One region of the Halobacillus sp. A1-3 genome, then DNA from elsewhere that is predicted to be linked to it. Evidence: a T-box and tRNA genes for the amino acid it is inferred to sense, from the RefSeq annotation. Region 1 holds a T-box; the other holds one or more tRNA genes.
The links. A T-box is a leader RNA that pairs with one kind of tRNA and senses whether it is charged. The one in region 1 lies ahead of ACRYKC_RS19200 (valine--tRNA ligase), so its partner is inferred to be a tRNA-Val.
Positions count from the first base shown of each region.

Region 1 (14,950 bases):
TTAACCGGAGACTGGAGATTGTTTTTTTTCTTCATAGGAAGTTTGTACACAGTTTGTTCAGAGGAGTCTTCTAACAGAATGGGTTCCTTTTTTTCTTTCGGGTGTTTTGCAGCCGCTTGCTCTGCTTCTGCCTTTACTAATTCTGTTTCTTGCTCTTTTTGTTCGTGATTTCTAAAGGAAATCGTTATCTTCTTTTTAGATTCCATCGATTGATCACTCCTGCCAGGTTTGTCCTAACCCTATCACAGGAGATTTGAAAACTACGCTGAAATTTGTCAGTGGTACATCGACAAGTTTTTTACCTTTGATACCTGTAGTCCACGCTTTTATGGTCTCTTAAGAAGATGTAGGCCTAGAAGAATGTTTGTACATACCACTCTATAATGATGTCACCAGAAAAAAATGATAAGACGGCACTCAACGCAATAATAGGACCAAATGGAAAAGGCTGATCTCTCTTTATTACACCTGCCATTAACAATACACTGCTCATAAGTGCACCTGTTAAAGTAGACAAGAAAAATGTCAGGAATAAAAGTTTCCAGCCTAACACAAATCCGATTAGTCCAAAAAGCTTCATATCACCTCCGCCCATGCCTCCATTACAGATAAGAATTATAGCTGCTGTTAGAGCTATACCAATGAACCCGCCCAAAAGCGCATTCCACCATGGTTCAAGCGGTATAAACAGACGGTAAAGGATAAATAAAGCGAAGAACATCAGTAAAAGCTTATTGGGAATGATCATATAAACGAAGTCACTAACCAGGATGATATGAAACAAAGATATGAGAGCAAGAGCGAGGAATAATTCAACTTGAAATCCGATTAAAGAGTAACAGAATACAAACATGATACCGCTAACGGTTTCCATAATAGGATAGAGAGGTGAAATGCACTTTTGGCAATGGCGGCACTTCCCTCGCTGAAGCACGTAAGACATGAGCGGAATAAGTTCGAACCACCGGAGCGAATGGTAACAACGAGGGCAGTAGGAACGTTCATCTTTGAACAATATTCCTTTTGGCAAGCGAAGTCCTACGACGTTAAAAAAAGATCCTAGAATGAAACCAAGCATGAGGAAATTGAGGGAGTAAAACAGTGTCATTGGCTTTGTCTCCTATTTTGAGGTTGTGTGGTCAATTAAGACCGGGGAAGGGATCCATTGTTACTAATCCAATCATACTACACAATCGAATCGTTTAGTCGATAAAAAACTCAATGTAAAATATTTTTTCCATAAAAAAACAGCCGAAACTATCATTCGACTGTTTCTAATAAAGCTTCATAGCTTGCCACTTTGTCTCTTCCTTGCTGCTTGGCACCTACATACATAGCACGGTCAGCATGGCGAATCAGTTCCAATGGTTCCTCACAATGGTCTGGATAAGTAGCCACGCCAATACTCGCTGTAACCTTGATATCTTTTGGTTTCTTCCCACTCAGCAAGTGCTCATAAGAAATAAAGGGTTTATCTGTAATCGCTCTTCTTACATCTTCTGCTAAAAACTCAGCTTTATCTGTTGAGCATTCAGGCAGAAGAATAACAAATTCTTCACCTCCATACCTCGCGATGAGGCCCTGATTATGAATCACTTGTTGCAGGCGATCGGCAAGAATGCATAAAACTTCATTTCCACTTTCATGTCCGTATGTATCGTTGATCATCTTGAAGTGATCGAGATCCATCAAGATCAATGAAATCGGCTGTTTCCTGTGCTCATCTTTCCACTGCTGAAAAACTCTGTGAAGATGATTTTCAAAGTACCTGTAATTATAGAGACCTGTTAACGCGCACCTTTCACTTTCCGCTTTTGTTCTCTCATAATATCTTGCATTATCTATCGCCACCCCTAAATAATTACCTAAAATTTCTAGAATCATAAATTGAAACTGCATAAATGCCCGCTTCTTATTAGCGTAAATAGTAATGATCCCGACAATTTCATTATTTCTCTCGACCGGAATAGACATGACACTTTCTGCTTTTTCAGGGATGCAGGCATGATTTAAATGGTGCCATTCTTTTTTACTTTTGAAGTAAAAGCTGCTGCGTTGACTCAACGTGTTACCGCTTACACTCTCCCCCTTGAAAAGGGTATGATTGGGAAGTTTCATCTGTCCGGAACGATCAAAAAAATGAATAAGTGTCAGTTGCTTCTCTGAAGTTACATCAAAAACATAAAGGTAATCAAGCGGCAGAAGCTGACTGATTCGTTTAACAAATAAGTCAAGGACCTCTTTTACTCCGAGTTTACCAGTCAACTCATGGCCTATGATACTTGTTTTCTTCAAATAAGTATTAACCTGGCTGCTATTATGATAAAGCATCAGCATCCCTGCTATGAGAATAAAAGGGATCCCTACGAAAAATACCGCACTAACTCCAAATTCTGCATAAACGATATAAAGAACTAATCCGATAGGCAAGACGAGACAGGCCGTCAGCACATCCCATAACAGACCGCGATCAACCCATTTAACCTGTTTATTGTATAGAAAACGTGCAATGAGTTTAATTGAAAACTGATTGAGTAGAATCTGAGAAACCGCATACGCCGTCACGGGAAGAGCATCATCAAACGAGGACACCGCATCATCTCCATGTGTTCCCCCCAAAAAATAATATAGAAGTGCAGAGAAAACCGAAATCATAAGAAACATTAAGAAATTTATAGGAACTCGATAGAAATCAGCTTTTCTGACTCTCAACTTAGCCATCAAAAATAGTAAAGCAATTTGAGAGACAAGAATTTCTATGAATAACCCATAATACAAAAATACGGCAAAAGCGATTCCGTGTGTGAAGAAAACAGGATTATCCCCAACTTGCAATGGAAAAAGCGCCACTATGGATGCAAGGATAATGAAGGCTGCTATTTCAACCTCATTATTTTGAATAGAAGGGTCCAGAGTTTGATAAAGGGTATAGAGGCAGGAAGGCCATAACACAATCCATAGGCTCCACACCGCAACCTTCTTATGCTTTGTCATTCCTGCACCTCATTTCCTATTACATTATCTTAATTAACATTCATAAACTTGAATATTCAGATAATTAAAATGTACCATAACCCCTATGCTTATTCAAAATATTTCCTTATTTCGGAAATGAAATACAAGGAACCGGTGATCAGTAGAACTCCGTCTTTTCCTGTATGATCCGTCGCCATTTTCACTGCTGTGTTATAATCACTAATTGCCGTTGATGAAACGATCGGTGACAATGTTTTTAACTCTTCTGCAGTAAGTGCTCTAGGAAAATCAAACGTCGTAAAATAAGCTTCATCAACGACCTCAGATAGCTTCTTCAACATGCTTTCTACTGGCTTATCTTCTAATGCGGAATAGACAAGAATAACTTTTTTTCCTTTGTAGTGCCGTTTCATTGTATCCACTAAAGCTTGAGTACCCTCTTCGTTATGTGCCCCATCTATAATCGTCAAAGGTGCGCCCCGTACCGTTTCGAAGCGGGCTGGCCACGTTGTCTGAAGAACACTTTCCTTATATTTGCCTCGATCCATTTTCATCCCCTGGGCTTTCAGGTATTCAACCACTTCTATAGCAAGCGCAGCATTTTCAACTTGATGCTTTCCTTTCAAACCACTCAACAATTCCCCCGACCTGAATACCTCATTACGAAAGATAAACCGCTCACCTGCAGGCTCACTTTCAACATGTTCTACAAAAAAGTCTTTCCCTAGTAAAGCAATGGGCGCTTGTTGTATAGAAGCTTGCTTTTTGATCACTTGAAGAGCCTCAGGCTGTTTAGCTCCACATATTACGGGACGTCCTTCTTTAATGATTCCAGCTTTTTCATCGGCAATTTGTTCAATGGTCGATCCTAGAATATTGATGTGGTCCCGTCCAATATTCGTAATGACACTGAGGAGTGGGCGAATGATGTTCGTTGAATCATAACGCCCGCCGAGACCTGTTTCAAAAATAACGAAATCGAGCTTCTGTCTTGCAAAATAAACCATGGCCATCGCCGTGATGACTTCAAATTCCGTCGGTTCTCCTAGTGGAGTCCGGGCAAGCTCTTCTGATAATGGCTTTATTTCTTCTACAAGTGCCGCTAATTCTTCGTCTTCAATCGAATCGCCATTGATGCTGATGCGTTCGTTGAATCTTTGGATATAAGGTGAGGTAAACGTACCGATGCGATACCCTTGAGTTTGCAGCAGGTTCCTTAGAAAGGATACTGTTGATCCCTTTCCATTTGTTCCTGCAATATGAATCGCCTTCAAATCCAATTCAGGATGTCCGAGTTTCTCCATCATCCAGTTCATTCGCTTTAACCCTGGCTTTACTTTGAATTTCTCTCTAGAATGTATCCAATCAATTGCTTTTTCATAGTTCATCAAGTTCTATCCCTCACTTCAAAAATGGGAGAGTACTCGTAGTGAATACTCTCCCTCGCCTCTTATGCTTTTAATTCTTCAATACGAGCTTCTACTTTTGCCCGCTTATCTAAATAATCGGTTTCTTTCTTACGTTCTTCTTCAACAACGTGCTCAGGAGCTTTGCTGACAAAACCTTCATTCGAAAGTTTCTTCTGAACACGATCGACTTCTTTATCCCACTTTTTCCATTCTTGTTCCAATCGCTTAATTTCGTCTTCAATATTGATCAAACCAGCTAATGGAAGGTAAAGTTCTACACCTGTAATAACAGCTGACATCGCTTTTTCAGGAGCTTGAAGATCAGTAGCAATCGTCAATTCACTAGGGTTACAGAACCGCTCCAAGTAATCTCGATTTTTCTCAAGTTCCTTTACAACGTCTTCATCTTTCGCCTGGATCATCAACTGAATCTCCTTAGACATTGGCGTATCCACTTCTGCACGAATATTCCTTACAGAACGGATGATCGACACGAGTCGGTCCATTTCGTTGACCGCTTGTTCGTTGTGGAACTCATCTCGTACCTCTGGCCAGGATGCTTGCGTAATGGACTCACCTTCATGTGGAAGGTGCTGCCAGATTTCTTCTGTGATGAACGGCATGAACGGATGAAGCATTCGCATCGTTTGATCTAGCGTATAGGCTAAGATGGATCGCGTCGTAAGTATACGGTTCTCGTCTTCACCATACAGTGGAATCTTCGCCATTTCAATATACCAGTCACAGAAATCATCCCAGATAAAGTTGTATAGGTGGCGCCCCGCTTCTCCAAATTCATACTTGTCAACATTTTGCGTCACTTGCTCAATCGTCTGGTTCAGTCTTGTAAGAATCCATTGATCTGCTACTGATTTTTCACCTGAAAGATCAATATCTTCATACTTTAAATCTCCCATGTTCATCAATGCAAATCGAGAAGCATTCCAAATCTTATTAGCAAAATTCCACGTAGACTCTACCTTCTCCCAATGGAAGCGTAAATCTTGGCCCGGTGAAGAACCCGTTGATAAGAAGTAGCGCAAGGAATCTGCACCATATTTATCGATGACATCCATTGGATCGACTCCATTACCAAGGGATTTACTCATCTTACGACCTTCCGCATCCCGTACAAGCCCGTGAATGAGCACATCCTTAAATGGACGTCGTCCCGTAAACTCTAAAGATTGGAAAATCATTCGGCTTACCCAGAATCCAATGATATCATAGCCGGTGACTAGAACGTCAGTCGGGAAGAAGCGGTTAAAATCTTCGCTGTCTTCATCCGGCCAACCCATTGTAGAGAACGGCCACAGTGCAGAGGAGAACCAAGTATCTAAAACGTCCTCATCCTGTGTCCATTTTTCAGGGTCCTTCGGCTCATCTTTTCCTACATAAATCTCGCCTGTTTCCTTATGATACCACGCTGGAATGCGGTGGCCCCACCACAGCTGACGTGAAATGCACCAGTCACGCGTATTTTCCATCCAGTGCAAATAAGGTTTTTCAAATCGGTCAGGAACGAATTGAACTTTGTCGTCACCTTTTTGTAGCTCGACAGAAGCGTCTGCTAATGGTTTCATGTCAACAAACCATTGAGTGGAAAGGTATGGCTCGACAACTGCTCCGCTCCGCTCGGAGTGTCCTACGGAGTGCTGATGTTCTTCGATTTCGAAAAGCACCCCTTGCTCTTGCAAATCTTTGACAATCTGTTTGCGGCACTCAAAGCGGTCCATTCCTTTATATTTTCCGGCATTTTCATTCATGCTGCCGTCTTCATTCATGATAAGGACACGCTCAAGGTTGTGACGATTTCCGATTTCAAAGTCGTTAGGGTCGTGAGCTGGAGTGATTTTAACCGCTCCGGAGCCAAATTCCATATCCACATAATCGTCCGCAACAATTTCAATTTCACGACCGATGATCGGCAGGATCGCTTTTTTACCGATCAAATGCTTGTAACGATCGTCTTCAGGATGAACAGCGATCGCTGTATCACCGAGCATCGTTTCTGGACGTGTGGTTGCAATTTCGATGGAACTTTCTTCATCTTTAAGCGGATAACGCATATGGTAGAAAGCACCCTGGACGTCCTTGTATTCCACTTCAATATCAGAAAGAGCTGTTTTTGTTTGCGGATCCCAGTTAATGATGTATTCGCCTCGATAAATAAGCCCTTTTTCATAAAGTTTTACAAATACTTCTTTAACGGCATCAGATAAGCCTTCATCTAGGGTAAAGCGTTCACGGGAGTAGTCCAGGCCAAGACCAAGTTTCTCCCACTGGGTGCGGATGAATTTAGCGTATTCGTCTTTCCATTCCCAGGACTTTTCTAAGAATTTCTCGCGTCCAAGGTCGTGGCGATTCACCCCTGATTCACGCAGCTTCGCATCAACCTTTGCCTGGGTCGCAATCCCTGCGTGGTCCATACCTGGCAGCCATAGGACGTCGTAGCCCTGCATTCGCTTCACACGAGTCAAAATATCCTGCAACGTTGTATCCCATGCGTGACCCAAGTGCAGTTTTCCAGTAACATTGGGCGGCGGAATGACTATGGTATAAGGTTCTTTATTTTTATCTCCTGTTGCTTCGAAAAATTTCCCATCTACCCAATACTGGTACCGGTCTTTTTCTACTGCTGCCGGGTCGTATTTCGTGGGCATTGAAAGATCTTTTTGTTCCATATCGATCTTCCTCCTTTTATGATCTTTTAAAAAAATAAAAAATCCCTTTCATCCTTGATAAGGACGAAAGGGATTGATTTCCGTGGTACCACCTTAATTTACAGGACAAACTGATCCTGTACACTCGACTAAAATAACGGCTTCTAACCGGCTTCTTCTACTGGATTTTCAAAGAAGCTGCATCAAGGACGACTTCCATCAACAGGGTTCCTGGAAAACTCTCAGCGTTTGTCTTCCTCTCTGAAGGAAATGTTCATGTACTCTTCCCCATCACGGCATTTCACGTATATAGACTCTATTACATATTGTATATAGAATTATCTATTTTAGTCAACTGTTTATAAAAAAATAGGCATACACACAAAAAGGAGGTGCCGCTTTGAGCCGCTTTTATCGATATCGTTTGCCGTCCTGGTGCCGAACGTGGCTGGTTATTATTGAAACTGCCCTGCTTCCGATTCTGATCTTTCAAGCGATCCGGACCATTTTTTGGCCGACAACCTTTGATATCTTTTTATTAGGCATCATTATCGGGGTCTTCATTGCCTTTAAATACAAATGGATCTAGCTAGGGATATATACAATTTGACCTGGAGATACATCGCCACGATACTCATTAGCTCGTTCCAGCTGACTAACCGTTACCTCATATTTCTGAGCAATCGACTCCAGCGTTTCATCCTCCTGGGCGATATACATTTTCATTTGGGCATAAGAATCTTCTCGGTTAGGAAACAGATGCTTGAAAATCTGCTTAATGCCATCCATTCCTCCAGGAGCTGCTTTCGCCTCCTCCGACTCTGATGAACTCTCAGATTTAGGACTGCTTTCTACATGATCCATCATGGAGCTGCTCTCATAGCTCTCTTGCATTTGGACACTCTCTGGAGAAGCTTCTGGCAATTCTGCTTGTTCTCCTTGACCAAAAAATTCTCCAAAGCTTTGAGATTTCTTATAATACCAACGTCCACCATCGTCCTCGTCTTCTTGCTTATCCTCATTCCTATAATCATTGTTCAATTGAATCACTGGCACTTCTCGTTCAGGAAAAATAGGACGAACGATTTCTTCTTCTTTAGGCTCTGCATAATTTACAGGGCCAACGGTTGCTGACTCATCAAACTGAGGGGCGTTGTCAGCCTCTTTTTCTTTTTCTTCAATTCCATTGATATTCAACTGGGCATGAAGCCTAAGCTGATGGTTTGCCGGGAGCTCATAGTCAAAGCTTTCAATATCTACGAGGACATCATCCAAACTAGAGACTCTTTCTAACGGCACTGTTATTTCCACTGGAAATGAGTGGGAAAAATAACTGACCCCTTCCTCACCTTTTTGAACCTGATCCATCATGCGTGCAGACTGTACAGGGGCATCATTATAAGTGTTGTGCTCCTGAACCGCTACATACTCACCAGCAAGATCAACAGTTCCTCTCAAGCAGATTTCGTCCCCGCAATCTTCTATCGAAATTTCAGGCTCCAGGGATATGCCAATTAGTTCACGCACGCCCTGTCCTTCCTTAAACCATAAAGATTCATCTAAATAAAATGAGAATACATTATGTTTATTCTGCAAAGTTCGGTCCCCTCCCAAAATATAATAAACATTACTCTCTATAACCACCTTATGCGAGAGTCGTCATAATATACATATTCGAGAACCTCCCCTACAGAAGGAATAACTTCTAAGGAGATGTTAGCGGCCCACTACTTGCAGGGTTTTGTGATTACCATATTTAACAGATTAATCGGGATCTAGTAGAAAAAAATTAATCTTTATCTAAAAGGTTAGGGAAAATCACATACTTTCATCGTGCTTGAGGAGTAGTTTTTTCACCTGCAGAAAAAGGAGGGATCACCTCAACATAGGTGCGGGACAAGTGATCATGTGGTTCCAATCTTGGATCTAGATAATGGGGCACTGCTTTTAAAGATCGTAAAAATAAAGGAACTTCCTTAAATTTAGGAAGTTCCTTTCACTGAAATTTGTTGACTCTATTTGATCGAAGCGAATACTTTTTCTGCAGCTTCGATGGTCTTCTCAATATCTTCATCTGTATGTTTAACAGATAAAAACAAACCTTCAAATTGGGAAGGCGGAAGGTAAATGCCTTCCTGAATCATTCCTTGGAAATAGCGAGTAAATAAATCTAAGTCTGAATGGTTAGCCGTTTCAAAATTAATGACAGGATCATTTGTGAAGAAAAATCCAACCATAGAGCCAGCGCGGTTTACGGTCAACGGAATGTTATGTTTTTCAGCCGCTTGCTTATAGCCTTCAATTAGGCGGTCTACTTTTTGATTAATGGAGGCATAAGCTTCTTCCGTCATAGCCGAAATCGTTTCGTATCCGGCTGTCATGGCAAGCGGATTTCCAGATAGCGTCCCTGCCTGATAAATATCCCCTACAGGAGCTACCCGTTCCATGATTTCACGTTTACCTCCGTAAGCACCTACTGGCAGTCCGCCTCCGATAACTTTTCCAAGGCAAGTCATATCAGGCGTAACTCCAAAATGTCCTTGAGCGCTATGATAGCCTACACGGAATCCAGTCATGACCTCATCAAAGATCAGCACGGTGCCATTTTTTTCTGTTAATGTACGTAGGTCTTGAAGAAAGTCATCTGTTGGTGGTACTACCCCCATGTTTCCAGATACAGGCTCAATGATGACTGCAGCTAAGTCATCCCCGTACTGTTCGAACACATAATTGACACTTTCAAGATCATTGTAAGGAACAGTAATTGTATTTTGAGCGATAGATTCAGGTACCCCAGGAGAATCCGGGAGTCCAAGTGTGGCAACACCAGAGCCTGCTTTGATCAATAAGGAGTCACCATGTCCATGATAATTGCCCTCGAATTTGAGAATTTTATCACGCCCGGTGTATCCGCGTGCAACACGCAGTGCACTCATTGTCGCCTCAGTGCCGGAATTCACCATACGAAGCATTTCAATGGATGGTACTCTTTCAATTACAAGTTCGGCTAATGCATTTTCCATTTTAGTAGGAGTACCGAAACTTGTCCCATGTTCAGTGGCTTTCTTCAGAGCTTCCGTTACATTTTCATCCGCATGGCCTAAAATAAGCGGCCCGAAGCTTAAAACGTAATCGATATATTCGTTCCCATCGATGTCATACATTTTTGAACCTTTTCCTTTTTCCATAAAAATCGGGTCCATATTCACAGATTTAAATGCACGGACAGGCGAATTGACTCCACCCGGCATAAGGTCTACAGCTTTTTGATATGCTGCTGATGATTGATCAAAATTCTTCATAGCATCGCATCCTTTCTAAACTATTAAATTATTGGTTAAGCCATTTTGCTGCATCTTTTGCAAAGTAAGTAATGATCAGGTCGGCACCTGCGCGCTTCATGGATGTCAATTTTTCAAGGACGATTTCCTGTTCATTGACCCAGCCATTTTGTGCGGCTGCCTTAATCATGGAATACTCCCCGCTTACATTGTAAGCAACAAGAGGAAGATTAAACCGATCCTTTACTTCTCTCATAATATCCAGGTAAGCAAGCGCAGGTTTTACGATTAAGAAATCAGCACCTTCTTCTACATCTGATTCCGCTTCTCTAATGGCTTCAAGTCGATTAGACGGGTCCATCTGATAGGCTCTGCGGTCACCGAACTGAGGGGAACTATGTGCAGCGTCACGGAATGGACCGTAAAAAGATGACGCATATTTCACGGCATATGACATCACTGGGATTTGGCTGTATCCTGCTTCATCCAATCCTCGACGAATGGCCGCAACAAACCCATCCATCATATTCGATGGAGCAATAATATCCGCTCCCGCTTCCGCTTGGCTTACCGCTGTTCTTGTTAAGTATTCTAATGATTCATCATTTGCGATATCTCCATCACGTACAATTCCGCAATGTCCATGATCTGTATATTGGCAAAGACATGTATCTGCCACAACCGTCAAGGATGGCACTTCCTCTTTAATCTGACGGATAGCTCGCTGAACAATACCTTCTTCATCATACGCCTGGCTGCCTACTTCATCTTTTTCTCCTGGAACACCAAATACGATGACGGAACGAATATTTAAACGTACAAGTTCATTCATCTCCTCAGTCAGGTGGTCGAGAGAAACATGGTGGACACCCGGCATCGAAGGCACTTCTTTTCTTATCCCTTCACCTTCTACAACAAAAATCGGATAAATGAGATCTTCTGTACGTAAATGAGTCTCTCTTACTAACGCTCGCATTGATTCTGTCCGACGCAGACGACGGTGACGCTTAAATTGTAAATCTTGCATATTATCGTTTCCCTTCTTCAGAAAAATACTGGATGATCTGTTCAACCATGTGGTCAATGGTGTACTGCTTCGGAACAAAGACATTTATAAACCCTGACCGTTCAGCTTTTTCGGCAGTTGTCGGCCCTATACAAAAGCATGGAAGGTGTTTCCCGTTAAATTCCGCTGCTTTCACGAGTGATTGATAAGCCTGTATAGTTGAAGGACTTGTAAATGTAAGCGCATCAAGTTCTTCTCGCTTTAACATGTCCAATAGTTTATTTTTACCCTCTTTCAATAGTAGCGTATCATAGACAGTGATGGATTGAAAAAACACGCGCTTTTCTTCAAAGATGTGAGGCAGCACGTCCCGAGAGCGATTTCCTCTTACATATAAAATCGGCCCTACATGATTCGACCGTGAGAAAAATTCCTTTCCCATTGTTTTTGCATCATACGTCGTTGGCATAAAATCGGCTGCGTAACCAAAGGCTTTAAGCATCCGTTCTGTTTTTTGACCGATAATGGCAAAATGGAGGGTTTCAGGAACTGTGATCCCTTTTCTTCTCAGCAGTTCGAAAAAAAACTTCACGCCATTGGAGCTTGTTAAAAACACCCAGGAATAGTCGTGAAGTTTCGTAAGGATATGATAATTCTCCTTTGTATCATTCAATTGAAAAGTAAGGAGAGGGGTTTCCACTGCGACCCCTCCCGCCTTCTCGATTTGTTCAGAAAAGGCACTTGCCTGGGGCTTTCCTCGTGTAACGAGCACGCTCTTCCCCGCAAGTGGTTCCATTATTGTTCATACTCCTCTTTAGCTCGATCAACGATCTCTTGCGCTCCCTGGGCTTTCAAACGATCAGCTGCCATCTTCCCAACTGCAATCGGATCTGTCCCGCTTACCGTTTCATGCAAGATCGTTTTCCCGTCAGGAGAACCTACGAGGGCAGTCAGGATGATTTCTTCGCCTTTTCGATGAGCGTATCCTCCAATCGGGACCTGGCAGCCTCCATTCAAATCATGGAGGAACTTACGCTCTGCAGCTACTGTTGTTGCCGTGTACTCATGATTGAGCTTCATCAGATAGTCACGAAGTTCTGAATCATTCTCCCGGCACTGGATTGCTAATGCTCCTTGACCTACAGCAGGCACACACACATCTGGCTCCAGGTATTCAGTTACGACATTATCATCCCAGCCCATTCGTTTAAGGCCGGCAGCAGCAAGAACAATCGCATCGTAGTCTTCATCTTTTAGCTTACGAAGACGTGTATCGATATTTCCACGGATCCATTTGATTTCAAGATCAGGTCTTACAGCCTTAATCTGAGAACCTCGCCTTAGACTGCTTGTACCGACGATCGCCCCTTCAGGCAAATCCTTTAAAGGCACATTTCCTTCTGATACAAAAGCATCACGGTGGTCTTCTCTTATCGGTACAGACGCCACTGTCAGTCCTTCAGCAACCACAGCTGGCATGTCTTTCATGCTGTGCACAGCCATATCGATCTCACCATCATACATAGCCTGCTCAATCTCTTTGATAAATAGGCCTTTTCCACCGACCTTAGATAACGTGACGTCGAGGATTTTATCCCCTTTAGTCGTAATTCGTTTGATTTCGAATTCGTAAGATGGATCGATGTTTTTTAGTTGTTCGATCACCCACTCTGTTTGAGTAATCGCTAGTTTACTCTTTCGTGAACCAATGACGATCTTTCTCACACTACTTCCTCCTCAACACTAGAAATGAAAGTTCGATAAAGAACCGAACAAAAAGAAATTAATCAATAAAAATAAAAAAGCAGCAGAATTAAATAATGAAATAATCCGGCCCTGGTATCCCTTCACGATCCTCAATATTAGGTAAACAACATATACGAGCAGTACAAGAAGAGAGCCTAACGTCTTAGAATCATACCAGTAAAAAACATCCGAAGACACGTATCCCCATGTGACCCCAAGAATTATCGCAATCAGCAAGAGAGGAACCCCTAAAATGACGGCTATATAAGAAAAGTGGTCGAGTTTTGTAAGATCTCCCAGGCGAAACAGCTTTGTATTCCATTTCTTCTGCTTCAGTAATCGATACTGCAGCAAATACATGATCGAAAAGATGAATGATAAAGTGAAAAATCCGTAAGACACAATCGCAAGACTAATGTGCACAACCAGCATTTCATTGACGAGCTGTACACCCTGGTTTTTCAAATCATTCTGTGCACGTGTTGTCAGGTGGATCAGCATCACTAAAAACCCAACGACATTTGTAAAAAATACTAGAAAATCAACTCGGAACAACCGGTTGATAAGTAAAGAAAAAGTAACAAGTATCCATGCATAAAAGTATAGGCCGTCATAGACAGTCATAATTGGAAAATTTTCTTTGATCAGAACCTGAGTCAATAAAAAAAAGGTTTGTAATCCCCAAACCATACTAAGTAACCAGAAGGCTACTCGGTTAGCCCTCCGGTTATTCTGAACAAAATCTATGAAATATCCAATTAAACTTAGCCCATAAAGTAACAAGATGAGTTCGTATACCCATTTAAAATCCAACATAGGGACGTCCACCCTTATGAATGAGCAATCGAATTAATGACAGGAAAAGACTCACTGGTTTCTTCACGGTGCTTTGAAGCGGTGTGCTTTTTCTCCTGCTGCTCAATCTCATTTTCCACTTGCTCTTCAATTCCAAAGATTTTTGTAAACAAGCGTAATGTTTCTTCAGAATCTGGCTGTGCGGCTAATTCTTTCGCCTGAAGAATCGGATCCTTCAGCATCTGATTAATAATGCTCTTAGTGTGTTTGCTGAGCACTTTTCGCTCTCGATCGGTTAAGTCAGGCATCTTCCGCTCAATGCTTTTCATCGTTTCTGCCTGAATTCCAAGAGCTTTAGACCTTAAAGCAGAAATGACGGGAACGACACCAATGGTTTGCAGCCACTGTTTAAATTCTACAATTTCCGCTTCGATCATAATTTCAATTTCTTCAGCTGCTTGTTTGCGCATCGCTAGATTAGCATCGACAATTCCTTGAAGATCATCAATATCGTAGAGGAAGACACTCTCTAAACTTTCCATAGCGGGATCGAGATCTCTTGGAACGGCAATGTCTACAAAGAAAAGCGGCTTTCCTTTTCGTTTGCGATGAATTGGATCCATGCGCTCACGAGTAATCACATAGTCTTTCGAACCAGTAGAACTGATCACAATATCCGCATCAGATAGAACGGAATCCAAGTCTTCCATCGTCATCGCTTGTCCATTAAATTGATCCGCCACTACTTGTGCTTTAGAGAAAGTACGGTTCACTACGGATACTTTACGCACCCCAGAACCATGCAGGTTTTTGGCTGCAAGCTCTCCCATTTTTCCTGCACCTAAAATAACGATATGCTTGTTTACCAAGTCACCGAAGATTTTACGCGCCAACTCCACGGCAGCGTAACTTACTGAAACGGCATTCTCACCAATTTCAGTTTCTTTGTGCGCTTTTTTGGCCATTGTAATCGCTTGTTTGAACAATTGATTAAAAATCGTGCCCGTTGCCCCAGCTTCCTGCGCACGAATAAAGGATTGCTTCATCTGCCCCAGAATTTGTGTTTCTCCCAGT
Region 1 covers NZ_JBPCEO010000013.1:48,493-63,442, reverse strand. Annotated here, with positions in the region: gene ACRYKC_RS19220 (SPOR domain-containing protein) at 1-206, opposite strand, end outside; gene ACRYKC_RS19215 (prepilin peptidase) at 353-1,108, opposite strand; gene ACRYKC_RS19210 (sensor domain-containing diguanylate cyclase) at 1,261-2,994, opposite strand; gene ACRYKC_RS19205 (bifunctional folylpolyglutamate synthase/dihydrofolate synthase) at 3,084-4,364, opposite strand; gene ACRYKC_RS19200 (valine--tRNA ligase) at 4,427-7,069, opposite strand; T-box leader at 7,126-7,352, opposite strand; gene ACRYKC_RS19195 (hypothetical protein) at 7,449-7,637, shown strand; gene spoVID (stage VI sporulation protein D) at 7,634-8,644, opposite strand; gene hemL (glutamate-1-semialdehyde 2,1-aminomutase) at 9,064-10,350, opposite strand; gene hemB (porphobilinogen synthase) at 10,379-11,356, opposite strand; gene ACRYKC_RS19175 (uroporphyrinogen-III synthase) at 11,358-12,131, opposite strand; gene hemC (hydroxymethylbilane synthase) at 12,131-13,060, opposite strand; gene ACRYKC_RS19165 (cytochrome c biogenesis protein) at 13,079-13,897, opposite strand; gene hemA (glutamyl-tRNA reductase) at 13,912-14,950, opposite strand, start outside.

Region 2 (14,950 bases), on a different contig from region 1:
TTCCGCTTTTCCAATTGTCTTACAAAAAACTTTGAAAGAACGGCTTGATCATCAAAAACGTACGGAGTCTTCATTTCGGAAAAATTAATAAGACTATTGTTATGATGATTAAAGTAAAGGATAGGTATAACAGAACTGTCATTAACCTGCCCTTTTAGCAGTTGTTTGAAAGCATCTACTCCAGCCATCATGTTAAATACTGGGTTTTTAACAGAATAGACATTCATTCCTGTCTGGTCCGCATTGTTATTCTCGAATATGATTGTCTTCTCAGTTTCATCCTCTTCAGTTGAAGAAAGATGATCGAGAAGGAATGAGAACTCTTTCGCTTTACCCCTGGTAAGTCCATGAAGTACATTTCCATCAAACTCATTGTTATCAATGATGTAGATGCCTGTTCTCATCAATACTATGTGATTAATTTTGTTAAGACTCATTTCACCCTCGGTTGTTTTCATTGGAAGAAACACGTTTGAAAGCACCATCATTTCTAATGGTTTAATAACCCCTTCCCTTACCAACTTCTCCTTCAGATTTGTTAGAAGAGTATGGATTTGTATATCAACCGAGTTTTTTGAAATTTCTTCAATACTGTGTACATATGTTTTAAAATCACTAATTTTAGCTTCATACTCTTCTTTAATCTTTTCATCACGTTCGTTATCCTTTTGTTTGAATTCTTGCTCCACTTTATCCAAATCTGAGATGGCTTCCGTTTCAATTTCTATTAACTCTTCTCTATGTTTTTTACTCTTGTTCAGTAAAACTAATAATAACCCTAGAACAAAACAGCCTAGCGCTGCAATGACTACAAGCAGTACTTTTATATCGAGAAACATCATGTAATCCATAACTACCTTCCTCCACTCAATTTTTCTTTTTATAGGTTTCGGATTGAATTTGTCGAATTCGGTCGTTTTTTATTAAAATGGCTGTTTTTACATAGATTTTTATATATTATGGAAAAAAAGAGGGATATTAAATCCCCCTTTTCGATCTGGATAAATACTTATTTACTTGTCTTATTAGTTTCATTTTCCACTCAACTACTGAGTATTAAGCTCAAGATGGTCGTTTAGTTGATTAGAAATTTGACGGAGTTTCTCCTTATCAGGAATATAATAGTAATTCCCGTTGATGTTTTTCCCCTTACCTTCGATATTGTGTTGCGCGATGTTGTTACGTGCTTGTTTGTAATTGGATTGAAGATGCCACATATCCTTGAATGTCATATTGGTTTTCACATTATCCTCAAGCACCTTAACCATGTCATCGAATTTAGTAACAGTAGATAAACTTGTTCCTTTGCTAATCAGTGCTTCAATTACTTGACGCTGACGTATTTGCCGGCCAAAGTCCCCTCTTGGGTCTTTTTTTCTCATCCGAGCATAGATTAGGGCTTCTTTACCATTCAAATGTAGTTCACCTTTAGGGAAGTACGTATCTTTAATATCAAACCCCAGTCCTGCCGTATTGAAACCTAATTCATTGTGAACTTTAACGCCTCCTAAAGTATCCACGATATTTTCAAAGCCATTAAAATTAACTTTTGCAAAATAATCTACTGGAACGTCTAAAAGATTTTCCACAGATCGGACAGTTAATTCTGTTCCACCTACTTGATACGAACTATTAATTTTATTTACAGCACCTTTCACCTCCGAGTAGGTGTCACGCGGAACACTTACCATTTGGGTTGAGTTTGAATCAGGATTAATAGTCATAAGAATTAGCGTATCCGTCCTACTCGTTGTTTCACCCGGTCGTCTATCCAGCCCCATCAGCAGTACAGAGATAGGATCACCTTCTGACAAACTGAGGTCTTCCCTCCGATCTTCATATCCCGTCCTCTTACCGATCTCTTCATATACACTTGAGGAGGTTGAGGTAATGAAGTTAAAAGCATAACTGCAAGCCCCTAAAGTAAGTACTGTAGTTGAGGTCAAAATAAACAGTAATATTTTTTTGCCCATCTCTCATTCCTCCACTAGTAAACCCGTTAGCTTTGTTTGTATAAATGGATCTGTCAACATCAGTTGGCTAGGCTGCATGAGTAGAATCCTTTTTATGGTAGCTACGTCCCGTTCGATCAACTTTATTCCACTTTTTGTTGAAGAAATAAGAAATGCTTCCATACATAACGAAATAAACACTTACGAAACGGAAAATTAAAATATCAAAAATGATCGTCCAAAACAACCGGAGCCAATCTCTTTTTTTAAACGAAAACCCGTGATGCCTATTCATTCCAAGTGCAACTAAATCATAGAGGACTCCAAACAAAAAGATGAAAAACAAATAAAAAAACATGTAATCTAATATGGAGTTTTCAGGATTGTTGATTAAATTCACTAAGACTATACCTGTCATTGCGTAAGCAGCAAGGGTCCCTACAAGAAATGTCTCGAATACATAAAAAAAGGAAACAGGTTTAGTAAATAGCGTTTTTAAGAAAAATCCCCAAAAATGAATAATGCAATCGACATAAGCTTTCTGCCAACGCAATCGCTGCTTAGTTAAATCCTTCCATGTTTCAGGTAGCTCGGTATAGCCGACAGCGCCAGCTATAAAATTAATTTTCAAATGTTTATGTTTCGCTATGTACCTTTGAATACGTAGAGTTATATCAATGTCCTCTCCTATTGTTTTCCGGTACCCGCCTACATCCAAAAGAATTTGTTTGTCAAATATCCCGAAGGCTCCTGAAATGACGGCTAAAGCTTTAAATCGAACTAAAGACAGCTTAGATATATAGAAAGCTTTTAAGAAATCTAAAACTTGGACTCTTACCAGCATATTTGCCATTTTTAGTGATAAGCGGCTCATCGGTTTATCTGTTTTGGTTTGCAGGACGTGGACCATTCCACCTGCAGCTACAACATTTTCATCTTCGAAAGTTTGATTAACCGCTGATAATGCCTTCTCTGTTAATATCGTGTCTGCATCCAGTGTGATGAGCAAATCTTTACGTGAATATTCAATTCCTGCATTTAATGCATCTGCTTTTCCTCCATTTACTTTGTCGATAACGTAAATGTTCGGCCATATACTTGATTGATAAATAGCCTCCACGTTTTCATGAGATATCTTCCCAAGTGACGTCAGTGAACATGGTTTTAACTGCAGGAATCGATTCAAATGAACCATCGTATTATCCGTTGAACCATCATTAATATATAGGACCTCATAATCTGAATAAGCCAGTGTTTTCATACTCTCAATTGAAGTCTCAATGATTCTCTCCTCATTAAAGCATGGAACGACTATGCTTATTCCCTTTTCGTCCTTATACCCACGATCCATCATCCATTCTTCCAACTTAGACCCCTTGTTTTTACGTTCGTCTGATTCATTGAAGAATGGCAGACAATGGTATAAATGAAGTACAGGAAACGTCACACTTAATAAAAAAAATGCCGTAATCAATATATCCAATGTAACCCCTCCTTATGGAAAACCACTTCTTTTATAAAAAGTGGATCTGCCTATTTTACAAACATCTATTTATCACTCATTGATCAATAAAAAATGTCCCCAGTAGAAGGAGGACGAAGAATATAATAGCACACCTTAACATCAAACCATACAGGAGTAAAATCTCAAATACTCAAATACAGCTAAAGGCATACGGATGGCATTTTTTACGTTTTTCTACATATATATAGGTATTTTACGCTAATTACTGTTGACACCCTCTAAAAGGAAAGGAGGGACAAGGAATCTTATGAAGATATATGCCCGTTTACTAGAAGCCCTAACTCCTACCTGTTTTTAATTTATAATGGTTCCAACGGCCGTCTACTGTTCATATGAGAGATCTGTGACTCCTATTGTCTGTTTCACAGTCTCACTAACTCACGCATAGGCTAATGAGGATATAACTGAAAAGACAGGAGGAAGTTGGATGTATTATTACTATCAAGTGCCTAATGGGTATCCGTATTTACAGAACCCTTATTACCAGCATCCTTATTCTCGTTATCCTAATTACTTTCATAACAATCAAAGCTATTATCGAGCGAGACAGCCGGTTCAAGGTCAGGCCACATGGACAGAAGGAGGACCCGTTACTCAGTGTGACATTCCATGGTCTACAAATAACTACATGACCGCGGCTGTGGGAAGTAACTCCCCTTATCAATGTGGTCAAACCATTAAAGTAAAAAATTTATCCAATCAAAAAGAAGTATTAGTAACCGTTGTCGATCAAGTACCAAATTATCCAGCTAATAAAATAAATCTTCATAGAAAAGCCTTTGAGGCCTTAGGGGCGAATGTAGGATCAGGAATCATTAATGTAGAGATCATTGCTTCACCTGAATTAGAGGAAGAAAAATGGGGAAAATACCTTTTAGAAATTGTTATTGCTGCTTACCCCAACTACAAAGTCACAGATTACAGTAAATTAAGTACGCAGCAAAATGGGAATCAAATGAGAGAAGATTATAAGTTTGTTTTACAATCTACTCAGGAAACGATCAATATCCAAGGTACGGTCGTTTATAATCCGAATACCGATCGGATTATTTCCATTAACTTTAAAGAAATATAAATAAGAGACAGGAGTTTCCCCTGTCTCTTACCCTTTAATTACATACTCAAATAAAACGTTATAAGAAAAGAAATGACGCGGCCTCTCCCTGGATGAGAAACCGCGCCATTCCGGCACTTTGTATGGATGATTCCGATTGGGCTCGAACCAACGACCTCCACCCTGTCAAGGTGGCGCTCTCCCAGCTGAGCTACGGAATCATATGTATGTCGTCTGACAAGTAATAATATACAATGGATTTCGATAAGTGTCAACAAGATTTAAAGATTTTTTTAAGGTTATGTAAAAACTGCGCAAATATCTTCATTTTTCTTCCATATTACATCTGTTCTACTTTTTCGATAATTCTATGGTAAAATATATATGTTACGTTTAAGTATTTATGACAGCGGGAATTTTGTATAGGAACTTCCTTGCATGTTAGGAGGTGGTCGATGATGGGAAGAAACGGATCTTTTAAAGAATATAGCCTTGAAAGCAACTATCTAAACGAAACAATGACATTAAGAGTGTACGTACCCGAAAATTACTCTCCATTATACAAGTACCATTTCTGTATTATGCAAGATGGAAATGACTATTTCCAAATGGGTCGTGCGGCCACGCTTAGTGATCAACTGCATGCTAATGAAGAGATTGAGAATACCATTTTCATCGGTATCCATTATAATGACAAATACGATCGTCAGGATAAATACCATCCAGATGGAAAAAAACAAGCGGATTATGTAAATTTCCTAATTCGTGAAGTAGTTCCATTCCTTGATGAGGAATTGCCTGGCTTCTGTATGGGTAGAGGTCGTACGCTTGTCGGTGATTCATTAGCCGGTACACTTGCTTTAATGACCGCTGCGAAATTCCCGAACGTTTTTGGGAACGTCATCATGCAGAGCCCTTATGTGGATGAACACGTGAAGGAAGTTGTCATGTCTGCGAAGGATTTTTCACCGTTGACGATTTACCATACGATTGGGAGTCAGGAAACAGATGTTGAAACAACAGAAGGCGCAAGAAAGAATTTCCTAAAACCAAACCTTGAGTTGCGTGATTTCTTGCAGGATCAGCCGCTTGATTACACGTTTTATGAATTAGACGGGAACCACACGTGGGGGACTTGGCAAAAAGACTTCAAACGCGCTTTACTTACTTTGTTTGGAAAATAATTTCTAATAGTAAATGAGAATCAGGAGGGGTTAGTCTTATGAAATACGGTATTGCGATATTTCCATCGAAAAAGGTACAAGATGAGGCGAATTCATATCGAAAGCGCTATGATCCTCACTATGCATTAATTCCACCGCACATTACATTAAAAGAAGCTTTTGAAGCAGATGAAAGCGAAATTGAATCTACTATTATTCCTGAACTAAAGGAAATTGCAAAAAACACCCAGCCTTTTTCTTACGGTATTTACAAGGTGAGCTCATTCTCACCTGTGACCAACACGATTTACTTGAAGATTGAGCCGTCTGAAGAAATCTTCGGGTTAAACGAAAAGCTTCATTCCGGTCCACTACATGAAGAAAAAGACTACGCATTCGTTCCCCACATCACGATCGCCCAGAAACTGACCGATGCTGAGTTTTCTGATGTGTATGGCAGCTTGAATATGACGAAGTTCGACATTCAGGATGAGGTGGACCGTTTCCAACTGCTTTATCAACTTGAAAACGGCGCATGGAGCGTTTATGAAACGTTCCGACTTGGTAAAGGGTAATCCTGATGGATATCCGCCGAGTTTCAAATCAACAACAAAAAGACGACGCGTTCCAAGTTCGGCGCGTCGTTTTTATCGAGGAACAAAACGTTCCAGAAGAGTTGGAAATCGATGAAGATGATCAAACAGCCGTTCACCTTGTGGGGTACGAAGAAAACCATCCTGTTGCTGCCGCCCGTCTCAGGTTTGTTGATGGATACGGAAAGCTTGAGCGCATTTGTGTCATGAAAGAATATCGAGGTCATTCTTTTGGTAAACAAATAATAAGTTTTATGGAACAAATCATTAAAGATCATGACAGGGATACCGCTAAATTAAACGCCCAAACCCATGCAGAGAATTTTTACCAATCGCTTGGCTATGTGACCGTTTCTGACGAGTTTATGGACGCTGGAATTCCTCACGTCACTATGATCAAAAAACTCAAAACATAAGACCTGCCCAAACGGCAGGTTTTTTTCGTTTAGATCCTGTGGTCTTTGTCTAGAATTGAAAGTATATGACCACACAAGGATCGTGATTAAGTATGGAATATCTAAGAATAACAGCAGAAACGTTTTTCGGGTTTTTTGCCCTTTTCGTTCTCACAAAAGTCTTAGGAAAAACACAGATCACTCAAATAACTGCCTTTGACTTCATCGCGGCACTTGTATTAGGCGAATTGGTTGGAAACGCCTTGTACGACGATAAAATCGGAATTGCAAAAGTTGCTTTTGCGATATTTTTATGGGGCGTACTCATTTATGTTACCGAAATCATAACAGAGAAATTTAAAGGCACACGCAGCCTCTTAGAGGGAAAACCGGCTCTCATCATTCATAAAGGAAAAATCGATAGGGATCGAATGAAAAAAAATAAATTAGATATCAATCAACTTCAGCATTTATTACGATCTAAAGATGTTTTTTCAATCCAAGAAGTAGAATATGCTGTTCTTGAAACAGATGGAACCGTCTCAGTATTGAAGAAAGCGCCATACCAAAACGTCAACCGAATGGACATGAACTTAAAGCCCGAGAACGTCCCTCTTCCGATGGCACTGATTAGTGATGGTGAGATCATTTGGGACAACTTAAAAGAAGCCGGGTTGGATGAAAAGTGGTTGAATGCCCAGCTTAAGGCTCAGAACGTCAATAAGCCGAGCGACGTCTTTTATGCTGAATACCAGGAAGGCGACTCTCAGCTGTTTTTACTTAACTTTTAGCACCAGAATGGAAGACCCATCTATGACCAACAACATCATCTTGGATCCGTTGGTCTTTTTTTAGTGCGACTAGATAAGCGGTAACGGCCGTTCTATATAACAGCCACTGAGAAAGCTGGGGAGTACTTACTTCATAATGCTCACACATAGCAGCAACCACTGATTCATGACTCACCCATTCTTTTTGTATTATGTAGTTCTCAAGCCAATTCATAAGCTTCACGTGGACGTCTATGTTTTGCTGGATGGTTGTTGAAGGATCTTTTTCAAAAGGTCCGTGCCCCGGGACTGCCCCTTCCATTTCTATGGCTAGCAATTTTTCTAAGCTTTTAATCGTCAGATCGGCATCAGTAATATAGGGAATAATATGCTTACGTAAAGCGTCTTCTCCAAAATAACTGTCCGTTGCATACAAAATACCATTCGCTTTTAGAGCAAGTTGATGATAACTGTGACCTGGAAGCAGAAAAATTTCTCCTTCAACCTCTCCCGCTTGAAGGCTTCCCTCACTGACAACTTCATCAATTCTTATCGATTCACCTTCTAGAAACTTATTTCTTAATTCTTTTACCGGATCATTGCCACCAAACAAATATAGCGGCTCCAACTTTGGGTTCCTTAAAATCGCTTCCTCAAATTTCGGAGCGTACGTATAGACTTCATAATTTTCCTGTATGTAAGCCGCACCTCCGTAATGATCTGCGTGCGCGTGCGTAATAAAAAGGTGCGTCAATGGAAGCTCTCGATCTTTGAGTTCCTTGAGCACCTTTTTTATTGATGATTTATCAATCCCTGCATCAATCAACAGGCCTGTAGTTCCCGATTGAACGTAGCCGATGTTTACAGAGCTTTGAAAATAGTAACAAGTTGAATTAATCTGTTGAAATGACATGGAAAACGACTCCTTTAGCTTTTTTATATGGTTTCGCTAAAGTTCTTTCCTATTCCTGTCATTTCTGAGTAAATTGTAAGAAACTTTCTGATCAGAAGTGCTCGTCGTTCCTGGTTATTTGGATTTTGCAGTGAGTAAATTTGCTGTCTAACTTCGCTTTATATACCTTATGAAGGACAAAAGCAGCTCCCTGCCTCGGGATTGTTCGCTTGCGAACATGCTCCTGCTACCTTCACCTTTTCCTTTTTGCAACCTCGTATAATCTTAGAAAATTACTCAAAGAAACGCTCCATTTTCCCTATCTGTTTGTTTAGAAATTTCTCCATATCGGTCATGCGCTTTGTAAAACGCTTATCCCACGCTTGAAAATCTTTCTCCCACGCATCAAACTTCTTCTCAGGCTGCTTGATAATTCCATTCATTTTCGACGTTTCTTCATCCATTTCCTTTAACACTTCAAAAATAGACTTGTATTTTTTGCTCATAAATGACGGTCACTCAATCCATAAAGGGCCGATTGCAGTCCCGCAATGGAAAGCAGTAGCACGAGCCATTCACCGTAAGGAATATAATAATAGAACGCCATCATGATTGCTGCTGACCATACCCCCACACACCAATGACAACTTAGACCTTCACCAATCCATCCGTTAGGTTCTACCCATTCTTCCTCTTCTCCTTGATCGTTCATGACAATTTTCGTATCCATAAACGGTTTACGCAGCCATTCCATAATCAGGTCACGCACAATCAAACGTGTAAACCGAAAACTGGCAAATCCTAAAATTAACACTTCTAACCAAGTAATGTTTACCATTCCCTTATTCCCCCTCTTCATGAGAAAAGCCACTACCTTCCATGTAGTGGCTGCAATGATATGAAATTAGAACCAACGGAAGCCTCCACGACGGTCAGAAGATTCGTCGCGATGATCTCTTGAGCTGCTTTCACGATCACGTTCTCCTCTAACGTCATCTTTTCCACGACGGCGTCCACCGAAGAATGGATCGAACCGATTATCACGGTGGCGATCATGACGATCGTCCCTTCTAGGTTGGATCACAACATTTTCCGCCTCTATGAATAGGTCGTCGACTTTAATGACCCTTTTCTTTTCAGACATATTATTCATCTCCTTATTCGAAGTCATTGTTAATCTATGGGATTTGACCTATTCAGGTATGGTCGTTCGCCTATTCTTCTAGAAAAAGTTATCGATTGCCTAAAAACAGACAAATGCCCACACCGACCTAAACACCCAACATATTCTATTAAAGACAATACGTCAATTCGTATGGAAAGGGGAAAATTTTAATGAGCTGTGGTAAAAAATTCGATACGGGCTCTTGTGTGATTGACATTCTTAAAGATATCGTAGATGCTCAGAATGACGTAATGCGTGACTGCACGACGAGCTGTGAACGTTCCATTGCAGATCTATTAGGTGATGTGGGCGGAGGTTCTGGTTTTGATACCGTTCCTGTCATCCTTTACTGTAAAGACTGCAAACCTTTCAAAGGGTATGGTACGAAGAAAAATTCCGGTTCTTGTAACGTAAAAGGGAGCTTTTTCTTCCGCGTTAAATCTGTTGATGACGATGGCTGCGCCGTATTAGAGCTATTGTTCTCAGACAATGACCGTTTGGGCGGAGTTGAGGACGATGAATCATCTTCAAGTCACCACAATCACCATCGTATGATCGTAGATCCTAAATCTCCTGCACAACAAGATTGCGAAGACCTACGCGCTTCTGGCATTTGCATCACGGTTGACTTGAACTGCTTCTGTCACGTGACATGTCTTCCGGCTGCTGCAACACTATAATTTACACTTAAAAAACCGCGCTCACTTGGGCACGGTTTTTTTGTGCTTAAAATCCGATCAATCGAATATCTTTGATTTTCTCAAAAGGTACATCTTGATGGTAAGGGCGTTGAAAAATCTTCATAGATACAATGCCATCCTGATAATCGGTAATGTACCCTCGATAAGCATTCTCCTCTGTGGAAACTTCACATTTCATTTTAGGGACGTGTGGAGATAACTGAAAGAAATAATTCACTTTCCCCTCAAGGTCTAAGTCTTGAAACCGCTGCCTTCTTTCACGAGGCTTTTGGACTTGAGACTCTTTTTCAGCTGAGGGTGTATCTTCCTGTTCGGTTTGTTCAGCGTTAGGTTCAACCTTTTCTGCCGTATCAGCAGTATTTTGATTTCTTAATCGAAGCTCCATTTCGTGTATGGACGTCCCTCCACTACTACTCGCTTGAGAAGAGCTCGACGAGCGTTGTGAACGAAAGCTTGTTTGCATTGGTACTTCCGCCGGTTTAAATTTAGGTTGGGCAATATAGAGCATCGGCTGCTTCGCCAAACGTTTCTTTTCAGCCATACGGATCTCTCCTTTATTTATCGGTCATCATTCTATGTATATGCCTAGTCCCTTCAGCCATGTTCATAATTACACTGTTTTGACAAAATTAGAGTGCTTTGCATTAATTTCACCTAAGAACGTCTTCTTATTTTTATGAATGTTTCCGTTACATAGTACCATGATAGGTGTTCTTAAACGCTCGCTTTCCTGTGAGCGAACTGGCAAGCCTACTCGTTCGTGCGTTCTTCACCTAGCTCCTTATCCCGTGGGAATTTCGTCAATCTCAAGTAATCCCTAACACTTTTACGAGAGCGAACCCAACTTCTCTCGGAATCAAACCTCCAAGACTAGTGATATGTAGTTGTATAAGAGCCAAACAAAAAGCCCTTTTCTGACTCTAAACAGAAAAGGGCTTTAATTCTAGACTTTATTAGTAAGAAACAATGTTGAAACCTGAATCGACGTGAATGATTTCGCCTGTCACACCTCGTGAAAGATCACTCATCAAGTAATAAGCTGTATCGCCGACCTCTTCCTGCGTCACTGGTCTGCGCAATGGAGAACGTTCTTCAATGACAGAAAGAATCTGATTGAAATCACCGACTCCTTTTGCAGAAAGCGTACGAATTGGCCCAGCTGAGATTGCATTAACACGAATGTTATGTTTCCCTAGATCGTTCGCCAAGTATTTCATGCTTGCATCAAGACTTGCTTTCGCTACTCCCATAACGTTGTAGTTTTTCACTACTTGTTCACCGCCGAGGTAAGTAAGTGTCAAAATGCTTCCTCCATCCGTCATCAGTGGCTTCGCTGCTCGTGCGACAGCAGTCAAGGAATAAGAACTGATGTTGTGAGCAGTAAGGAAACCATCGCGGCTCGTATTCAAGAACTCATCTTTCAACTCGTCACGGTTTGCAAAAGCGATGCAGTGGGCAAGACCATGGATGGTGCCTACATCTTCTTGAATTTTTTCAAACGTCTGGATGATGGCTTCATCATTAGTGACATCACATTCGTAAACGAGTGATTCTTCTCCGCCTTCAAGTGTTTCAGCAAGATCTTTGACAGATTTAGCAAAGCGTTCAGAAGCAACGGTGAAGATTAATCGCGCTCCAGCTTCATGAAGAGAGCGAGCTATGCCCCAGGCAATGCTTCGTTTATTGGCCACTCCCATGACCACATACGTGCGTCCTTCTAAAGAAAAATTCATTCCATATCCTCCTTGAGGTAATTTCAACATTTAGGATTTGTTATTAGTACCTGCTCCTATTTTATAATAGATAAGGTACCACCCGCAACCTGATTACTAATAATGATTAACGACTTTACTTAGGTTTACCCTGTTCGTTAAGCAAGTAAGCGGGCGTTGAAAAATAAAAGGACTTAGTTCAAAACGTATTTAGATCTCTAACTTTATAATTGAATGAAATAGGTAATAAAGGATATTCAACTATATAGCAGTATACTGGAACACTCGAATTCGAGTTGGGGTTTGTATTTGCAATTAAGTAAGGGATGGCTGGAAAATAACTCGCTTTCCTGTTGGGGAACTGGCAAGCCTCCTCGTTCGCTACGCTCTCTGTGGGGTCTCGCCTAGGTCCTTCTCCCACGGGAGTCTCGCCAGTTTCCAGCCATCCCAGATGTTATTAACCTCACAAACCCACCTATTTTCAATATTGAGGTGAGTAATGAAAGCATTTTAAAATTCATTACAATCCTATTCTGATAGGATCCTTCTAAAGTGGGTCATAAGAATTAAATTGATTGTTTCTACTATGGTACTCGTTTCCGGTCCGATAATAAATAGCAAGGTGAGAGGGGGGTGAAACTCCTAATTTAAAGGTGAAAGTGCCTGGAACAGCAGAGTTTGGACTGGACGACTAGGGTGTGGAGAAGCCTCGAAAGACCCGACAAGCATAAGACAGGAGTGGTCTTTCCCCACTGCAACGATTGTCTTATGTCTCGAGGGGCTAGGCGCTTCGCAACTCAAGAATAGAAAAAGTGTAAGGATCTATAAGTATCCTTACACTTTCTTTGTGACTAACACCACTCGCAAAATTCTAGTTCCATTTTCAATTCATCCACATATTCATGAGAACCGGTTACGATAAGTCGGTCTCCCATCTTGAGTTCCGTATCTCCATGTGGGACGATGGAATCCTTCCCACGGAAAATTCTGACCATAATCACATCTCCTGTGAATGGGAATTCCCTTAGATACATGCCATTGTATTCAGAGTTGTTCATATTGATCTGATAGAGTGCTGTTTCTTGATTCGTTAAGATATCAACTACGTTTGGCGCTTCGATCATCGCTTTCAACAGAGCTTTTGAGGATAAGAATACAGAGAAGACGCTGATATTTAAGTCTCTCATCTCTGATGCAAGCTCTGGAGATTCAATCCGGGCGATTACCCTCTCTACCCCTTGTTCCTTAGCGTAACGAGCGACTTCCGCATTCTTTTGCTCATCGCCAGTTGAAGCCACAACAAGGTCGACATCGAATACTCCGTACTCCTTCATGGATTCAACTTCATACCCCTCCACTTCTTTGATATCGAAGCAAGAGCGGCTGATTTTATCATCAATTTTGTCTACCTTTGTATGATACAAATGAGTTTCATAAGCGTTAATATCTAACTCTCGAACTACAGGCAGTGTCATACGGTTTGAACCGATGAATGAAACGACCACCTTGTGATCTTCATCTTCAAACCGGCCATAGATTTTCTTAAAGACGATCGGTGCTACAAGACAAGTGAGAACAGCGACTAAAATAAGCGCTCCCTCCATTTGTGCATCAATCATCCCTTCCCTTTCTCCAATGGTCGCTGCTGCGATAACTAAAGAAAGAGTCGAAGTCAAAATAAAACCGGTACTAAGCACCGTTCTTGTATCGTACCACTTCTTCAAAATAAGAGCAGGCACGATTTTTGAAACAAGAAGAGCTATGAATAATAACGGAATTAAAATAACAACGCGTCGGTCCGTAAACAATGACCAAATATCAATTTCTACCCCGACCATAACGAAGAAGATGGGAATAAGAAAGCCGTAACCAAAGCTGTCGAGTTTTTTAACCATCTCTTGATTGGGGGACAGCAGTGATACAAGCGTTCCAGCCAAGAAAGCACCAAGAATGTTCTCAGCTCCAACTGTTTCAGAAAGGGCCACAAGTAGAATAATTAAGGTAAAGACAGCCCTCGTATCAATCTGGATCGTACCTTTAGCCATAGTTTCAATAAATGACTGATGACGGAACTGCTTTCCTACAAAGTACAGCAAAACACCGACAGCAAATAGGAGGAGCAATAGCCACGTATTCCCGTGACTTTCTCCGTACAAAGAAACGAAGATGGCCAGTAGAATCATTGTAGCTAAATCGGCAATAACGGCAATCAAGAGAATCGTCTGCCCGATTGTCGTCTTCATCATCTGGGCATCCTTCAACGTAGGCACAACGACACCAAGTGAAACTGTAGATATGATCAAAGTCATCAAGAAAGCATTATCGATAAATCCTGCAAGAACAAACAAATAGGATAGTCCTAGTGATATAGCAAAAATACCGACAAATACAATCAGGGCGACAAAGACTGGATTAGGTGCTCCTGTTCCTTTATTTTCAGGTTTGGCCTTCTTTTTTCTGCGGGCAAAGATGGAGAAGTCGATCTCAAGTCCGCTCAAAAACATCAGGAAAATGAACCCTAATGTAGAGAGAATTTCAAGCCAGCTTCCTTGTTCAACTAAATCGAACCCGCTTTGTCCTATAATCAATCCAACTATGATCTCTGCGACCACGACTGGAATCATATTTAATTTAAACCTATGCAATATGATGGGAGTAATAAATGCTGCAAGAATGACAATAACTAGTGATGTTACTGAAGCACCATGTTCCATACTCGCCCTCCTTCCGTTATATTAATAAGTTCATAAACGCTGTCGCCATCCCAAAGTAAATCAAGATGGAAATGATGTCATTAATCGTGGTGATGAACGGACCGGAAGCAACGGCAGGGTCAATGTTGAACCGATGCATTATAAGCGGAACGAGAGATCCAGCCAAAGTGGCCACAATCAAAGTCAATAGGATTGAGACACCAACAAGTAGCCCTAAAAAGAAGTTCCCTTGCCAGAAATAAACGATCAATGTAATTAACAATCCGCAGGACACACCTGTAATGAGGCCAGTGCCTGCCTCTCTGAACATCATC
Region 2 covers NZ_JBPCEO010000002.1:387,580-402,529, forward strand. Annotated here, with positions in the region: gene ACRYKC_RS04770 (type 2 periplasmic-binding domain-containing protein) at 1-851, opposite strand, end outside; gene ACRYKC_RS04775 (LCP family glycopolymer transferase) at 1,047-1,973, opposite strand; gene ACRYKC_RS04780 (glycosyltransferase family 2 protein) at 2,041-3,435, opposite strand; gene ACRYKC_RS04785 (DUF3889 domain-containing protein) at 3,905-4,552, shown strand; tRNA gene ACRYKC_RS04790 (tRNA-Val) at 4,680-4,752, opposite strand; gene ACRYKC_RS04795 (alpha/beta hydrolase) at 4,990-5,715, shown strand; gene ACRYKC_RS04800 (YjcG family protein) at 5,754-6,269, shown strand; gene ACRYKC_RS04805 (GNAT family N-acetyltransferase) at 6,275-6,703, shown strand; gene ACRYKC_RS04810 (DUF421 domain-containing protein) at 6,796-7,473, shown strand; gene ACRYKC_RS04815 (MBL fold metallo-hydrolase) at 7,463-8,365, opposite strand; gene ACRYKC_RS04820 (hypothetical protein) at 8,638-8,850, opposite strand; gene ACRYKC_RS04825 (DUF1360 domain-containing protein) at 8,847-9,182, opposite strand; gene ACRYKC_RS04830 (hypothetical protein) at 9,249-9,488, opposite strand; gene ACRYKC_RS04835 (CotY/CotZ family spore coat protein) at 9,680-10,189, shown strand; gene ACRYKC_RS04840 (CotO family spore coat protein) at 10,236-10,751, opposite strand; gene fabI (enoyl-ACP reductase FabI) at 11,164-11,943, opposite strand; gene ACRYKC_RS04850 (monovalent cation:proton antiporter family protein) at 12,774-14,636, opposite strand; gene mgtE (magnesium transporter) at 14,653-14,950, opposite strand, start outside.
Region 2: it encodes a tRNA-Val, which carries the amino acid that the T-box ahead of ACRYKC_RS19200 (valine--tRNA ligase) is inferred to sense. The anticodon was not compared.